4 regions of the Gibbsiella quercinecans genome follow, and region 1 is predicted to be linked to each of the others. Evidence: predicted binding sites of a transcription regulator. Region 1 holds the regulator's gene; each other region holds the start of a gene.
What was found. The regulator CRP, encoded in region 1, controls carbon source genes, mostly activating them, when cyclic AMP is high. The targets are predictions, from matches to a motif close to ATGTGANNNNNNTCACAT.
Positions count from the first base shown of each region.

Region 1 (4,193 bases):
AAGTTGATTTGAGTATGTTGCTGCTGATCGATAACTACGACTCCTTTACCTATAATCTTTATCAGTATTTCTGCGAGCTGGGCGCCGAGGTGCTGGTCAAACGCAACGACGAACTGCAACTGGCCGACATCGAACGCCTGGCTCCGCGGCAACTGGTGATATCCCCCGGCCCGTGCACGCCGAATGAGGCCGGCATTTCCCTGGCGGCGATCCGCCATTTTGCCGGTCGTTTGCCGATCCTCGGCGTTTGCCTGGGCCATCAGGCTTTGGGGCAGGCGTTTGGCGCCAGCGTCGTGCGCGCCCGCAATGTGATGCATGGCAAAACCTCCGCCATTCGCCACGACGGCCGCGGCGTGTTTGCCGGCTTGAATAATCCGTTGACCGTAACCCGTTATCACTCACTGGTGCTGGAGGCCGCTACGTTGCCGGATTGCTTTGAGGTGACGGCCTGGAGCGAGCGTGCAGGGGTACGTGATGAGGTAATGGGGATCCGCCACCGCACGCTGCCGCTGGAAGGGGTACAATTCCATCCGGAAAGCATTCTTAGCGAGCAGGGGCATCAGCTTTTGGGCAATTTCCTTAAGAGTTAATCGGTTAGGTTTTTTTTACCTGCTTTTGATGATTTAGGTTTGCCCTTGAGTGGTTTTTTATGCATATTTTGTGATTATATTTTCACTTAATGGCAACGATAAATTCTTATTGCGTACAGGGTGGGGCCCAAGAATGACCGAAAAATCCACAGTCAGCCGTAGTACATTTGATCAGGTAATTTTGCCCGTTTATGCACCCGCACAGTTTGTGCCGGTGAAAGGCCAGGGCAGCCGCGTGTGGGATCAGCAAGGGAAAGAGTATATTGATTTCTCTGGCGGTATTGCGGTGACGGCGCTTGGCCACTGCCACCCGGCGCTGGTCGCGGCGTTGAAAGAGCAGGGGGAAACCCTGTGGCATACCAGCAATGTGTTTACCAATGAGCCGGCGCTGCGCCTGGCCAGTAAGCTGATTGCGGCGACGTTTGCCGATCGGGTATTTTTCGCCAACTCCGGGGCGGAAGCCAACGAAGCGGCGTTTAAACTGGCCCGGCATTACGCAATTACCCGCCACAGCCCGTACAAGACCAAAATCATCGCGTTCTATAATGCTTTCCACGGTCGCACGCTGTTTACCGTTTCGGTCGGCGGCCAGGCGAAATACTCCGACGGCTTCGGGCCGAAGCCTGCCGACATTGTGCACGTGCCGTTCAACGATCTGGCCGCCGTGAAGGCGGTGATGGACGACCACACCTGCGCGGTGGTGATGGAACCCATCCAGGGCGAGGGCGGCATTATGCCGGTGGACGCCGCGTTCCTGAAAGGGGTGCGCGAGCTGTGCGATCGCCATCAGGCGCTGCTGGTGTTTGATGAAGTGCAAAGCGGCATGGGGCGCAGCGGCAAGCTGTTCGCCTATATGCACTATGGCGTAACGCCGGATATCCTGACCACCGCTAAAGCGTTGGGCGGCGGTTTCCCGGTCAGCGCCATGCTGACCACCGAGGAAATCGCTTCGGTGATGCACGTGGGCACCCACGGCACTACCTACGGCGGCAACCCGCTTGCCTGTGCGGTCGCTGAAGCGGCGCTGGACGTCATCAACACGCCAGAGGTGCTGAGCGGCATTGAACAGCGCCACGGCCTGTTTGTGCAGGCGCTGCAACGGATTGGCGAGAAGTACGCGATTTTCTCCGAAGTGCGGGGGATGGGGCTGCTGATCGGCGCGGAACTGGTGCCGGGCTATCACGGCAAGGCGCGTGAGTTTCTGACTGCGGCGGCGGCGCGTGGGCTGATGATCCTTAACGCCGGGCCAGATGTGATCCGCTTTGCGCCTTCGCTGGTGGTGGAACTGGAAGATATCGACGCGGGGATGGCGCTGTTTGAACTGGCGGTGCAGGACGTGATAAACGCCTAAGCGGCGGGCACAGCGAGCTAGCGCCGTGCAAAATAAACGCCCCGTGGCCGGTTGGCCACGGGGCGTTTGCTATTTCCTGGCGCCCAGCGTGTGATTAACGCGTGCCGTAAACCACGATGGTTTTGCCGTGGGCAGAAATGAGGTTTTGATCTTCCAGCATTTTCAGAATACGGCCGACGGTTTCGCGTGAGCAACCGACAATCTGGCCGATCTCCTGGCGGGTAATTTTGATTTGCATGCCGTCCGGGTGAGTCATGGCATCCGGTTGTTTTGCCAGGTTTAGCAGGGTTTGTGCGATACGCCCGGTAACGTCAAGGAAAGCAAGGTTGCCCACTTTCTCTGAAGTAACCTGCAGCCGGCTTGCCATCTGCGCAGACAGGCGCATCAGGATATCCGGGTTCACCTGGATCAACTGACGGAATTTCTTATAGGAAATTTCAGCCACTTCACAGGCGGTTTTCGCCCTTACCCAGGCGCTGCGCTCCTGGCCTTCTTCAAATAACCCGAGTTCCCCGATAAAGTCCCCCTGGTTGAGGTAGGACAGGATCATCTCTTTACCTTCTTCGTCTTTAATCAGCACCGCGACGGAGCCTTTAACGATGTAGTAAAGCGTTTCGGCTTTTTCACCTTGGTGAATCAGCGTACTTTTGGATGGATATTTGTGGATATGGCAATGAGACAGGAACCATTCGAGAGTCGGGTCTGTTTGCGGTTTGCCGAGAACCATTCGCTGTTATCCTCTGTTGTAATCGCTGCCTTGTGTCACAGGGATCAGAGTTCCCTGTAAAACATGTTTTAGCCCACGTGCGCGTGGTGGCTATCAACAGGTTTTGAGGCGTGCCATAAAATATGCTACTGCTTTAGCATATTGACTTGCCGGAAATGCTGCAAGCTACATTCTGTTAACATACCACGTCAGGCACCTTTCCTCGAACGTTTCCCTGGAGCCTGCTCATTGGAAAGGGGATTTTCAGACTGAGCCCTGCCATTAATCGTGGAGCCGGCAAAAAGACAACATACTGCCGCAAAGCCCGCGATTGCCGCCGCATTCACGCGCAATGACAGGACACAGTCTAGTGTGGTTTTAGCACAGAGTGAGGCCAGTGTCTTGTGTTGTCTCGCTTCAGCATGATTCACGTCAGGTTCCGTTGCCAGTTTTAGCGCGAAAGCGTAGTCTGGGCTGCATAAACCAAGCGGAGTAACGAGTATGCAGGCAAGAATCAAGTGGGTGGAAGGTTTGACGTTCCTGGGCGAATCCGCCTCCGGCCATCAGGTGTTGCTGGACGGCAACGCCGGGGAAAAAGCGCCAAGCCCAATGGAAATGGTGTTGATGTCTGTTGGCGGGTGCAGCGCGATTGACGTGGTCTCGATTCTGCAAAAAGGCCGTAACGATGTGCGTGATTGTGAGGTAAAACTGACCTCAGAGCGCCGCACGGAGGCGCCGCGCATATTTACCCATATCAACCTGCATTTTATTGTTACCGGTAAAGGGCTTACCGATAACGTTGTTGAGCGTGCGGTGAATCTGTCGGCGGAGAAATATTGCTCGGTATCGCTGATGCTCGGTAAGGCCGCCAGCGTCACCCACAGCTTTGAAATCCGCGCGGTGGAGTGACGCCCAACGTATTACTTGATTTTTTTCCCTTCCAACAGGCGCTGCACCAGCGGCGCCATGATCAACTCCATTGCTAGCCCCATTTTTCCGCCCGGCACCACCAATGTATTGATATGCGAAATAAATGAACCCTGCAGCATCGCCAGCAGATAAGGGTAGTCGATCTGCTCCAGGCCGCGGAAGTGGATCACCACAAAGCTTTCATCCAGCGACGGGATCGCTTTGGCGGCGAACGGGTTGGAAGTATCCACCGTCGGCACCCGCTGGAAGTTGATATGGGTGCGTGAAAACTGGGGCGTGATGTAGTTAATGTAATCTTCCATCGAGCGAACCACGGAATCCATCACCGCTTCGCGTGAATGGCCGCGCTCGCCGGTATCGCGGATCAGTTTCTGGATCCACTCCAGGTTGACGATCGGCACCACCCCCACCAGCAAGTCGACATACCTGGCGACGTCATGATGGTCGGCGACAACGCCACCGTGCAGCCCTTCATAAAACAGCACGTCGGTGGGTTCCGGCAGGGGCTCCCAGGGGGTGAAGGTGCCTGGCACCTGGTTGTAGGGCACCGCTTCGTCGTAAGTGTGCAGGTATTTGCGCGAACGGCCGGTGCCGTGTTTGCCGTATTCAATAAAGC
Region 1 covers NZ_CP014136.1:2,860,363-2,864,555, forward strand. Annotated here, with positions in the region: gene ACN28Q_RS13200 (aminodeoxychorismate synthase component II) at 15-590, shown strand; gene argD (bifunctional acetylornithine/succinyldiaminopimelate transaminase) at 724-1,941, shown strand; gene crp (cAMP-activated global transcriptional regulator CRP) at 2,036-2,668, opposite strand; gene ACN28Q_RS13215 (OsmC family protein) at 3,149-3,556, shown strand; gene ACN28Q_RS13220 (phosphoribulokinase) at 3,568-4,193, opposite strand, start outside.

Region 2 (4,193 bases), 360 kb from region 1:
GATATCGCCCAATATCCGCAAATCAATCCACCGGCACGGTTGCTGATGGGGCCGGGGCCGATCAATGCCGATCCGCGCGTGCTGCGTGCGATGTCGGCGCAGTTGATCGGCCAGTACGATCCGGCGATGACGCAGTATATGAATGAGGTGATGGCGCTGTATCGCGCGCTGTTTCGCACCGAAAACCGCTGGACGATGCTGATTGACGGCACTTCGCGCGCCGGTATCGAAGCCATTCTGCTGTCGGCGATCCGCCCCGGCGATAAGGTGCTGGTGCCGGTCTTTGGGCGCTTTGGCCACCTGTTGTGTGAAATCGCCCGCCGCTACCGCGCCGAGGTGCACACCATTGAAGCGCCATGGGGCACGGTGTTCACGCCGGATCGCATCGAGGACGCCGTGAAACGCCTGCGCCCGCGTTTATTGCTGACGGTGCAGGGCGATACCTCCACCACCATGCTGCAGCCGCTGGCGGAACTGGGGGAAATTTGCCGCCGCTATGACGTGCTATTTTATACCGATGCCACGGCGTCGTTTGGCGGCAACGCGCTGGAAACCGACGCCTGGGGGCTGGATGCGGTGTCTGCCGGCATGCAAAAATGCCTGGGCGGGCCTTCCGGCACCGCGCCGGTCACCCTTAGCCCACGGATGGAGGCGGCGATCCGCCGGCGGCGCTGCGTGGAAGCCGGCATCCGCACCGCGGCGCACCAGGATGGCGAAGAAGAAATGATCTACTCCAACTACTTTGATCTGGGCATGATCATGGATTACTGGGGGCCGGAGCGGCTGAATCACCACACCGAAGCCACCAGCGCGCTGTTCGGCGCCCGCGAATGCGCCCGGCTGCTGCTGCAGGAAGGGCTGGATCACAGCATTGCGCGCCACAAGCGCCATGGCGACTCGCTGCTCAAGGGGATCCAGGCGATGGGGCTGGCGACCTTCGGCGATCTGTCTCACCGGATGAACAACGTGCTTGGGGTGATGATCCCGCCGGGCATCGATGGCGAACAGGTGCGCAAGCTGTTGCTGGAAGACTTCGCGATTGAGATCGGCACCTCGTTCGGGCCACTGATCGGCAAGGTCTGGCGGATTGGCACCATGGGTTACAACGCGCGTAAGGACTGTGTGTTGCAAACGCTGGCGGCGCTGGAAGCGGTGTTGAACCATCTGGGCTTCAACACCGTGCAAGGGGCGGCCATGCAGGCGGCCTGGGACCATTACGCGCAGGAGGGGAACGCCTGAATCGCGGCGTTCAACGATACTCCTGATACACCTTGGCGACCCGTTTGAAATAGTCGGTCAGGTAATTGATGCACACCTGAACTTTCAGCGGCAGCTTGTCTTTTTCGGTGTACAGGGCATAGACCGGGCGCGGATCCGACTGATAGCGCCTGAACAGGATCTCGATCTCGCCGCGTTTGATCTCCTCGATCACCCACATCAGCGGCGCATACGCGATCCCGGCGCCGGCTTTCAGCCAACGGATCATGGTCTGTGAATCGTTGGTGACGAAGCGGCCGTGGGGCGAAATGCGCGTGCTGATGCCTTCCGGGGCGATCAGCTCAAACTCGCTGTCCGGGCGCACGCTGTATTCCAGCCAGGAAAAATTCACCATGTCGCTCGGTTTTTGCGGCGTGCCGTGCTGCGCCAGGTAGCTTTTGGCGGCGCAGACCACCATCGGCATGGAGCCCAGGCGGCGGGAAAACAGGCTGGAATCCTGCAGCGCGCCAACGCGGATCACCACGTCCAGCCCATCGGCGATCAGATCCGGCGCCGGGATGCCCGTCACCAGGTTAACCGTCAGGCCAGGGTATTCTTTCAACATGTCGGCGGTCATGGTGGCCAGCACGTTTTGCGCCATGGTAGAGGAACTGCCGATGCGCAAGGTGCCGGTGGGCGTATTGTTGAAGGCATACAGCTGTTCATGCACCTCACTCACTTCCTGCAACATGCGTCGGCAGCCCTGATAGTAAATCTTGCCGGCTTCGGTCAGGCCGATGCTGCGCGTGCTGCGGTTGAGCAGCTTGACCTGGAGTTCATTTTCCAGTTTGGAGACGGTCTGGCTGATCGATGAAACGCTCATACCCAGTTGGCGCGCTGCCGCGGTAAATGAGCCGCACTCAACGACTTTCGCGAATACCGACATCCTTTTTAGTCTTTCCATTATTCACTCTGGCTTAAAAGTGATTTAGATCACAGTTTGTTGATTGGGTGATAGTAAGCACGCTAATATAATGCTCGCTGGGCGATGCCCCGCGTACGCCTGAGCGTGGCCATGAGGTAGGGCGGCCGCGTCGCCACAGGCGACTCTGCCGGTGCCCTCGTATTCCCTTTCATGGATACATGTCCCAAGAGTTTAACCCCTTTTCCGCTTTGCGGCCCGGTGCGCCGTCAGGCTACGGCGTAGGGCATGTCTGTGTTAAGTTGTAAACAGGATGTGATACAAAAGGTGCAGCATCCCGGTATTGTGAACAATCAAGGAAAAAGGTATGAGTTTGCTTCCGGTCATCGTGATTTTCGGGCTGTCGTTCCCCCCGGTATTTTTTTTGCTGCTGGTCTCGCTGGCGGTTTTTTTTGTGCTGCGCCGCGTGCTGCAGCCAACGGGGATCTATGATGTTGTCTGGCATCCGGCACTGTTTAATACCGCGCTGTTTTGCTGCCTGTTTTATTTGATTTCATGTCTTTTTTTCTGAGGCCGCTGTGAAAACGTTATTAATAAAAATAATCCGCATCGCGATTACGCTGCTCCTGGTGCTGTTGGGGATCGTTGCCGTGTTTAAGGTCTGGATGTTCTATACCGAATCGCCCTGGACGCGCGACGCCAAATTTTCTGCCGATGTGGTGGCGATCGCCCCGGACGTCAGCGGCCTGTTGACCGATGTGCCGGTGGTGGATAACCAACTGGTGGCGAAAGGGCAGACGCTGTTTGTTATCGATCAGCCGCGCTATCAGCAGGCGTTGGATCAGGCGAATGCCGATGTGGCCTACTATCAGGCGCTGGTCTCGGAGAAAAAGCGTGAAGCAAGCCGCCGTGTGAATCTGGGGCCGGATGCCATGTCGCGCGAAGAGATTGAGCAGGCGAGCAATGCGCTGCTGACCGCGCAGCAGCAGTTGGCGAAAGCGACTGCAGTGCGCGATCTGGCCCGGCTCGATCTGGAACGCACCGTGGTGCGTGCCCCGGCGGACGGCTGGGTGACCAACCTTAACGTGCATACCGGCGAGTTTATTACCCGCGGCGCCACGGCCGTGGCGCTGGTGAAGAAAAACAGCTTCTACCTGCTGGCCTACCTGGAAGAAACCAAGCTGCATGGCCTGAATAAGGGCGACCGCGCGGAAATTACCCCGTTGGGCAGCAACCGCATCATGCACGGCACTGTGGACAGTGTGGCGGTGGCGGTGAATAACAGCAGCAGCACCAGCAACAGTAAAGGGCTGGCTTCCGTTGACAGCAACCTGGAATGGGTGCGCCTGGCGCAGCGCGTGCCGGTTAAAATCGTGCTGGATGATAAAGACCAGCAGCACCCATACCCGGCAGGCACCACCGCTACGGTGGTGATTACCGGCAAACAGGATCGTCCCGCCAATGATGGCTCGCCGTTTACCCGCTTGATGCATCGGCTGCGCGAGTTCGGTTAAGGCCGCGCTCGCCCGTTTCCGAAAGGATGTTGTTATGTTCGGCGCTACTTTTATTCGGTTGAGATTTGCCTGCAAGCTGAGTTTCGCGATCGTGTTCGCGCTGTTTGTCGGCTTTCATCTCAACCTGGAAACCCCACGCTGGTCGGTAATGACCGCGGCCATCGTCGCGGCCGGCCCAGCGTTTGCCGCCGGCGGCGAACCCTTCTCCGGCGCGATCCGCTACCGCGGTTGGCTGCGGATTATCGGCACCTTTATCGGCTGTTTCGTCGGCCTGGCGATCATCGTCACTACGGCGCGTGCGCCAGTGGTGATGCTGTTTTTGTGCTGCGCCTGGGCCGGTTTCTGTAGCTGGATTTCTTCATTAATCCGCGTCGAAAACTCCTACGCCTGGGGCCTGGCGGGCTATACCGCGCTGATCATCATTGTGACCGTCGCCACCAGCGAATCCCACCTGTTGGAAGCGCCGCGCTTTGCCATTGAGCGCTGCAGCGAGATTGTGCTGGGGATTGTCAGCGCCGTGCTGGCGGATTTGCTGTTTTCCCCGCGCTCGATCAAACAGG
Region 2 covers NZ_CP014136.1:3,220,321-3,224,513, forward strand. Annotated here, with positions in the region: gene ACN28Q_RS14915 (pyridoxal-phosphate-dependent aminotransferase family protein) at 1-1,239, shown strand, start outside; gene aaeR (HTH-type transcriptional activator AaeR) at 1,250-2,161, opposite strand; gene aaeX (p-hydroxybenzoic acid efflux pump operon protein AaeX) at 2,487-2,690, shown strand; gene aaeA (p-hydroxybenzoic acid efflux pump subunit AaeA) at 2,698-3,633, shown strand; gene aaeB (p-hydroxybenzoic acid efflux pump subunit AaeB) at 3,668-4,193, shown strand, end outside.
Region 2: aaeR (HTH-type transcriptional activator AaeR) is a predicted target of CRP. The motif match lies at 2,179-2,196, and genes of this name have one in related genera.

Region 3 (4,193 bases), 1.9 Mb from region 1:
CACTGCTGCTCTTCGGTCAGCACGTTGCCCTCTTCCGTTGAAGCAAAACCGCACTGGGTGCTCAGGCACAGGCGCTCCAGCGGAACGTACTGCGTCGCTTCTTTAATGCGCGCAATAACCGCCTGTTTGTCTTCCAGCTCACCGAGCTTGGAAGAAATCAGCCCCAGCACCACTTGTTTATTCGGTGATACCTTCGCCAGCGGCGAGAAATCCCCGGCGCGTTCAGTATCAAATTCCAGGTAGTAAGCAGCCACGTTCTCACGGGCGAACAATACGTCAGCCACCGGCTGGTAGCCGCCGCTGGCAGCCCAGGAAGAGTGGTAGTTGCCGCGGCAAACGTGGGTGGTCAGCACCAAATCGGCCGGCGCCCCTTCAATGGCCGCATTATTCACCTTCAGGTACAGCTCGGCCAAAGCCTGGGCTTTGGTTGGCTCGGCAGGTTCCCCGCCACAGCAGCTGCAGCCGCTTTCGGTCGATTTTGGCGTATCCGCCGCGCCGCCGCCGGCAAACTTCGGATCCACCAGCATACCCCAGGTGCAGTCATCCAACTGCAGGTTGCGGCAACCGGCTGCATACAGCTCTTTAATAAAGGTGCGATAGGCCTTGGCGATATCGGCAACCAGTTCGTCTTCCGTCGGGTAGACGGCAAGCGTCAGCGCTTTGTTATCCGGGCGCTGCAGTTCCGCCAGAAACTGCGCCGGGGAAGGCACGGTCAGGCGCGGAGTAATGCCCGCTTCAGCGAACTGCAGCAAAAATTTGAAGTGTTCGATAAACAAATGGTTTTCGCCGGAAATTTTCCCGGTCAGGCGCGCGGTTTCCGGGCGGGTTTCTTTATCGGCGAACACATACCCCTTAGAGATGGATGCCTTTTCAACCCCGTTCAGTTCCCACATAAAGTCCAGGTGCCACCAGCTCCGGCGGAACTCGCCATCGGTGATCACCTGCAGCCCTGCGGCCTTTTGTTTAGCCACCAATTCGGTAATCGCCTGGTCTTCAACAGCCTGCAAATCTGCGGCAGAAATTTCCCCTTTGGCAAAGCGCGCTCGCGCGTCATGTAAGTATTGCGGGCGCAAATAGCTGCCGACCACATCAGCACGGAAAGGTGGGATATGGGTATATGCTTGTGTCATGTGTTGTTTCCTGTCTTATTTTAATTACTTATATTTAGGTGTTCATTTCTATCATGAAATAGCCGGTAAGGCATAAAAAAAATCCTATAAGTTCATCGCTCCTGGCGACGTTTTCGCCAGAAACGGCTACCGTTATTCACTACGCCAACCAGTAAAAGTGGAATGGTTACCATAGACAGAATTCATCGGCCGTTTGTGGCACAGCTCACACTTTAATTGTATGATGAATGCGTCAGTTAAAGGGGAAAACGTCATGGGCAACATGTATACACAAGGCTGGAGATACCTGCGATCGTTCGGCCTGATCTATCTTTGTTTATTTGCCGGCAATGCCATTTCAGCGCTATTGCCAATCGTCATCCCCGGCAGCATTATCGGCATGCTCATTCTGTTTGCCCTGCTCGCTTCACAGATTGTGCGTTCAAGCCTGGCCAAACCGGGTTGCCATTTCTTTATTCGTTATATGGTGCTGCTGTTCGTGCCGATAGGCGTTGGCGTAATGAAATACTACGATCAGCTTATCGCCCACCTGGGGCCGTTGGTGGTCTCCTGCCTGGTCAGTACCCTGGTGGTGTTGCTGGTGGTGGGCTACAGTTCACACTACCTGCACAGCCGGCACCCGCTCGCCAATAAAAAAGTCGAAAGCGCGAGGGAACAGAAATGATCCAGAATATCTGGTGGTCGCTGCCATTAACGCTGATTGTGTTCTATGCCGCCCGGCAGTTGGCGATCAAGCTGCATATGCCGTTGCTCAACCCGTTGTTGGTGTCCATGGCGTTGATTATTCCGTTCCTGCTGCTGACCGGCATTTCTTACGAAAGCTATTTTCAGGGCAGTAAAATCCTAAACGATCTGCTGCAGCCGGCCGTGGTGGCGCTGGCCTTCCCGCTGTATGAACAACTGCATCAGATCCGCGCCCGCTGGAAATCAATCATCACCATCTGTTTTATCGGCAGCATGGCCGCGATGATCAGCGGTGGGGTCATCGCGCTGTGGCTGGGGGCGACGCCGGAAATCGCCGCCTCTATCGTTCCTAAATCCGTCACCACGCCTATCGCCATGGCGGTGGCGGACTCTATCGGCGGCATCCCCGCCATCAGCGCGGTGTGCGTGATTTTTGTCGGTATCCTCGGCGCCGTGTTCGGCCACCCGTTGCTCAACCTGCTGCACATTAACACCAAATCCGCCCGCGGCCTGGCGATGGGCAGCGCCTCGCACGCATTGGGAACGGCGCGCTGCGTGGAAATGGATTTCCAGGAAGGGGCGTTCAGTTCGCTGGCGCTGGTCATTTGCGGCATCATTACCTCGCTGACCGCACCGATCCTGTTTCCGATCATGTTGCATCTGTTCAGCTAACGGTCGGCGGGCCGCCGGCCAGGATTGGCGGCCTGCTAAAATTTGCGTTAAATCTCACAGACTCCCTTTCCGTTACATTAATTTCATAAATAAAGCGATATATGTCACACATTATTATGAGAAGGTTACCTAGAATGTTATCCCGTTTCTGAGGAGAGAGTTTCTATGCATACGCGTTTTCATACTGCTTTCCGCGATTTGCCTGCCACCCTGCAGGCCGCCCTGCAACCTTATCTTGATACTGAAAACTTCCAGGGCGTGCTGAGCGCAAAGCAAGCGGAAGCCATCAAGCAGCATTGCGGGCTGGATGATAACGCTTTGGCCTTCGCCCTGCTGCCGTTGGCCGCCGCCTGCGCGCTGGCGGCCATCTCAAACTTCCATGTGGGCGCCATTGCCCGTGGCGCAAGCGGCAATCTCTATTTCGGCAGCAATATGGAGTTCAATGGCGCTCCGCTGCAGCAAACGGTGCACGCCGAACAAAGTGCGGTCACCCATGCCTGGCTGCGCGGTGAAAGCGGGCTGGCCGCCATCACCGTTAATTACACCCCTTGCGGGCACTGCCGCCAATTTATGAATGAACTCAACAGCGGCCTGGAGCTGGAAATTCATCTCCCGAACCGCGAGCCGGCCACGCTGGGGGATTATCTGCCTGATGCCTTCGGGCCGAAGGACTTGGCGATCGACTCGTTGTTAATGGATAGCGTTGACCACGGTTTCCAACTGCAACTGGACGATGAACTGGCGAAAGCGGCGCTGGCCGCGGCCAACCAAAGCCACGCGCCATACAGCAACGCCCACAGCGGCGTTGCGCTGGAAGCGCAAGACGGCCAGGTGTTCACCGGCCGCTATGCGGAAAACGCCGCCTTCAACCCAAGCCTGCCGCCGTTGCAGGCCGCGCTGGTTCTGATGAACATGGCCGGTGCCGATTGCCAGCAAATCAGCCGCGCGGTGCTGGCCGAACCGCAGAACGCGCCGTTCAGCCAATGGGCCGCCACGCGCGCCACGCTAGAAGCGCTGGGCTGCCTGGATATTCAACGCGTGGCCTTTTGAATTACCGGCGCTGCAGGCACCCGCAGCGCCCTATTTTTCCGCTAACTGCCGGTATTCGTTAAATAATGTTTCTATCAATAGCAAATATCTGCCCTTTTCCCCCATAATCTGATAACAATTGCTGTACATATTTCCCTTATCTTTTAGGATCTATCACGATATACCCGTGGCGGCACCGAGCACACCTGCGGCTTAAATGATGAAAGGGTATAAACGTTATCTGATTACGCTAAAGAGTGAAATCCATGGAACTTGAATACGAAAGTAAACGCCCGCTTTATATCCCCTATGCCGGCCCTATCCTGCTGGAATTTCCACTGTTGAACAAAGGCAGCGCTTTTACCGAAGAGGAACGCAGCAACTTCAACCTGCACGGCCTGCTGCCGGAAGCGGTAGAAACCATTGAAGAACAGGTGGAACGCGCCTACCGCCAGTATCTGGACTTCAAAAACGATAACGACAAGCACATTTATCTACGCAATATTCAGGACACCAACGAAACCCTGTTCTATCGTTTGTTGGACGCCCATCTGAGCGAAATGATGCCGATCATTTACACGCCAACGGTTGGCGAAGCCTGTGAACACTTTTCCGATATTTATCGCCGCGCGCGTGGGCTGTTCATCTCTTACCCGAACCGCGATCGCATCGACGACA
Region 3 covers NZ_CP014136.1:986,178-990,370, forward strand. Annotated here, with positions in the region: gene ACN28Q_RS04520 (5-methyltetrahydropteroyltriglutamate--homocysteine S-methyltransferase) at 1-1,130, opposite strand, end outside; gene ACN28Q_RS04525 (CidA/LrgA family protein) at 1,384-1,794, shown strand; gene ACN28Q_RS04530 (CidB/LrgB family autolysis modulator) at 1,791-2,486, shown strand; gene cdd (cytidine deaminase) at 2,652-3,536, shown strand; gene ACN28Q_RS04540 (NAD-dependent malic enzyme) at 3,782-4,193, shown strand, end outside.
Region 3: cdd (cytidine deaminase) is a predicted target of CRP. The motif match lies at 2,579-2,596, and genes of this name have one in related genera.

Region 4 (4,193 bases), 1.8 Mb from region 1:
GGTGCGGCACCGACATCGGCGGGGAGCCGACGCTGGCCAGGCCATACACTTTCGCCAGGTGCTGATTGGCGATTTCCGGCTTGCTGGTGACCAGGAACTGGCCGCCGACCGGGAAGCCGCCGTAGCCGTCGGCTTCCGGGATACCGGATTTTTGCAGCAGCTTGAGTGAAGCGCCGCCGGCGCCGATAAACACGAACTTGGCGTTGACGGTGGTTTCTTTGCCGTCACGTTTCAGATCGGCAACGGTGACCGCCCAGGTGTTGTCCGGGTTGCGTTTGATGTCGCGCACTTCATGGCTGAGATTCAGCGAGAATTTCTTGTCCTGCGTCAGCGAGCTCACCAGTTGGTGAGTGATCACGCCAAAGTTGACATCGGTACCGATAGGCATACGGGTTGCGGCGATTTTCTGTGCCGGATCGCGGCCATTCATCACCAGCGGTGCCCATTGCTTAATTTGTTCTGGATCTTCTGAATATTCCATACCACGGAATAATGTGCTGTGTTGCAATGCGGTATAACGTTTACGCAGATAATTAACGTTGTCTTCGCCCCAAACAAAGCTCATGTGTGGCACGTTGTTAATAAAAGATTTCGGATCCTGCAGAACGTTATTTTTAACCTGATATGACCAGAACTGGCGGGATATTTCGAAAGACTCATTAACCACAACGGCTTTGCTGATATCAATAGAACCGTCCGCTCTTTCCGGCGTATAGTTCATTTCACTGAAAGCAGAATGGCCCGTACCTGCGTTATTCCAGCCGTTAGAGCTTTCTTCCGCCACGCCGTCCAGGCGTTCGTACATGTTGATGGTCCAATCCGGCTCCAGTTCCCGCAGGTAGGTGCCCAACGTTGCGCTCATGATACCGCCGCCGATCAGCACGACATCAACGGTTTTGTTCTCTTCTGCCATGGCGCGCTGGGCCATGCCAAACGGGTTCAGGCAGAAGAACAGGACGAGTAATTTTCTCATTAAGCTAAATCTCTGTTGTGTAAATTCTACTCATATGCAGGTGAAAGAATTTATCAGGATTACCCCGAAAATAAGCAAAACTGCTTGCCCGCTGAGGTTGCCGAAACAGCGTAATAATGCCTTTTGGTTAACAGGGTTTTTAACAAAAAGTGGACGATTACCGGCAATACCAAAGGGTTATTGTGCAGTTCACGTTTACTGGACGGATATTATTGTTTGCAAGAATGTTAAAAACTACTTTTGTAACTAAAAAAACCGATATTGTTATTAGCCTGCACCACGAACATGCAAAATAAGGGAAAAGTGATTTATTACAGCTATAAATTACCGGGATATTAAATGTGCTTGTGGTTATTAATTAACCAGAGTGAGTTTTCATTTCCACTACATTTATTTTGCTGGTCAGGCACCGGGTGGCGGATGGGCTGAAGCTGTTGGGCCGCACAAAAATCCACCAAAACTTCCCACGAAATCCAGGCGGCTTTGTGGCATAATGCGCGCTAAATCACATTTTCCAATAAAAGAGCGAGCGTTGTGCTAAGTACCAACAACATCACTATGCAGTTTGGCAGTAAGCCGCTGTTTGAAAATATCTCCGTTAAGTTTGGCGGCGGTAACCGTTATGGCCTGATCGGCGCCAACGGCTGCGGTAAATCGACCTTTATGAAAATTCTGGGTGGCGATTTGGCGCCGTCTGCCGGCAACGTGTTCCTCGATCCGAACGAACGCCTGGGTAAACTGCGCCAGGACCAGTTCGCGTTTGAACAATACAGCGTGCTCGATACCGTGATCATGGGGCACACCGAACTGTGGGCCGTAAAGGAAGAGCGCGATCGCATTTACAGCCTGGCTGAAATGAGCGAAGAAGACGGCTACAAAGTGGCCGATCTGGAAGTGCAATACGGTGAAATGGACGGTTACAGCGCCGAAGCGCGCGCCGGCGAACTGCTGCTTGGCGTGGGCATTCCGGTGGAACAGCACTATGGCCCAATGAGCGAAATCGCGCCGGGCTGGAAGCTGCGTGTGTTGCTCGCGCAGGCGCTGTTCTCCAATCCTGAAATCCTGCTGCTGGATGAACCGACCAACAACCTGGACATCGACACCATTCGCTGGCTGGAACAGGTGCTGAACGAACGCAACAGCACCATGATCATCATTTCGCACGACCGCCACTTCCTGAATATGGTGTGCACCCACATGGCGGATCTGGACTACGGCGAGCTGCGTATTTATCCGGGCAACTATGATGAATACATGACGGCGGCGACCCAGGCGCGTGAACGCCTGCTGGCGGATAATGCCAAGAAAAAGGCCCAGATTTCCGAACTGCAGTCGTTCGTTAGCCGCTTTAGCGCCAACGCGTCCAAATCCAAGCAGGCGACTTCCCGCGCCCGCCAGATTGACAAGATCCAGTTGGAAGAGGTGAAGGCCTCCAGCCGTCAAAACCCGTTCATTCGTTTCGAACAGGACAAAAAGCTGTTCCGCAACGCGCTGGAAGTGGAAGCGCTGAGCAAGGGCTTTGACAACGGGCCGCTGTTCAGCAAGCTGAACCTGATGGTCGAGGTGGGTGAAAAGGTGGCGGTGCTCGGCACCAACGGTATCGGTAAATCCACCCTGTTGAAAACGCTGGTGGGGGATCTGCAGCCGGACAGCGGAACGGTGAAATGGTCTGAAAATGCCAAGATTGGCTATTACGCGCAGGACCACGAATACGAATTTGATGATGCCCTGACGGTTTTCGACTGGATGAGCCAGTGGAAACAGGAAAAAGACGACGAGCAGGCGGTGCGCAGCGTGCTGGGCCGTTTGTTATTCAGCCAGGATGACATCAAGAAGAAAGTGAAGGTGCTTTCCGGTGGCGAGAAGGGGCGCATGCTGTTTGGTAAGCTGATGATGCAGCGGCCGAACGTGCTGGTGATGGATGAGCCAACCAACCACCTGGATATGGAATCCATTGAGTCGCTGAATATGGCGCTGGAAATGTATGAAGGCACGCTGATCTTCGTTTCGCACGACCGCGAGTTCGTCAGTTCATTGGCAACGCGGATTTGGGAAATGACGCCAGCGAAGGTGATTGATTTTACTGGCAACTACGAAGACTATCTGCGTAGCCAGGGGATTGTGTAAGTTCTCCCTCTTCCCTCACCCCAACCCTCTCCCAAAGGGAGAGGGAGCAGCCCGGCGTTGTTGGTGGGGCGTGTGACTAAACATCGTCTGGCGTGAACGGATGTGTTGGCTGCCCAACTCACTTTTTAAGCAGGTTATGTTTTCTTCCCCACATATTTGACTCGTATCTGGCTGACAACGCAGGGTAGGGTGACTAAACATCGTCTGGCGTGAACGAAGGTGTTGGCTGCCCAACCTACCTGCTGAGCAGGTTATGTTTCCCTCTCCCACAATTTGACTCGTATCTGGCTGACAACGCAGGACGGTCCCCTCTCCCTGTGGGAGAGGGTTAGGGTGAGGGGAATCACCCCCCGCACACCTCGCACTGTGGATTCCTTGGCAACGTGATCTCGCGAAACTGCATGGTCATGGCATCAATCATCAACAGCTTGCCAACCAGCACCTCACCGTAATTCGTCAATAGCTTAATGGCCTCCATGGCCTGCAGCGAGCCGACGGTGCCGACCAACGGCGCCATCACGCCGGCTTCAACGCAGGTGAGGGCATTTTCGCCAAACAGCCGGCTCAGGCAATGATAACAGGGCGTCCCGGGCTGATAGGTAAAGACGCTGAGCTGCCCCTCCATACGGATTGCCGCGCCGGAAACCAACGGCGTGCGCAGCCGGTGGCACAGCCGATTAATCTGCTCGCGCGCGGCGACGTTATCGGTGCAGTCCAGCACCACATGGCAATCATCAATCAGCGCCGCCAGGTCATCATCATCCAAATAGTGGTCGACGGCATTAATGCGAATATGGGGATTGATGGCCGCCAGCTCCAGGCGGGCGGATGTGACTTTCGCCATACCGATGCGCGCATCGCGGTGCAGGATCTGGCGCTGCAGATTGGAGAGCGAGACGGTATCGAAATCAACCAGCGTCAACTGCCCGACGCCCGCGGCAGCCAGATAGGGCGCCGCCGCGCAGCCCAGGCCGCCCAGGCCGATCACCAGCACCTGCGCCACCTTCAGCTTTTCCTGGCCGTCGAAATCAAAGCCGCGCAGCACGATCTGGCGGTTATAGCGCAGCGCTTCTGCATCGGTTAATTCCGGCAA
Region 4 covers NZ_CP014136.1:1,020,434-1,024,626, reverse strand. Annotated here, with positions in the region: gene mqo (malate dehydrogenase (quinone)) at 1-973, opposite strand, end outside; gene ACN28Q_RS04665 (ABC-F family ATPase) at 1,508-3,100, shown strand; gene moeB (molybdopterin-synthase adenylyltransferase MoeB) at 3,444-4,193, opposite strand, start outside.
Region 4: ACN28Q_RS04665 (ABC-F family ATPase) is a predicted target of CRP. The motif match lies at 1,467-1,484, and genes of this name have one in related genera.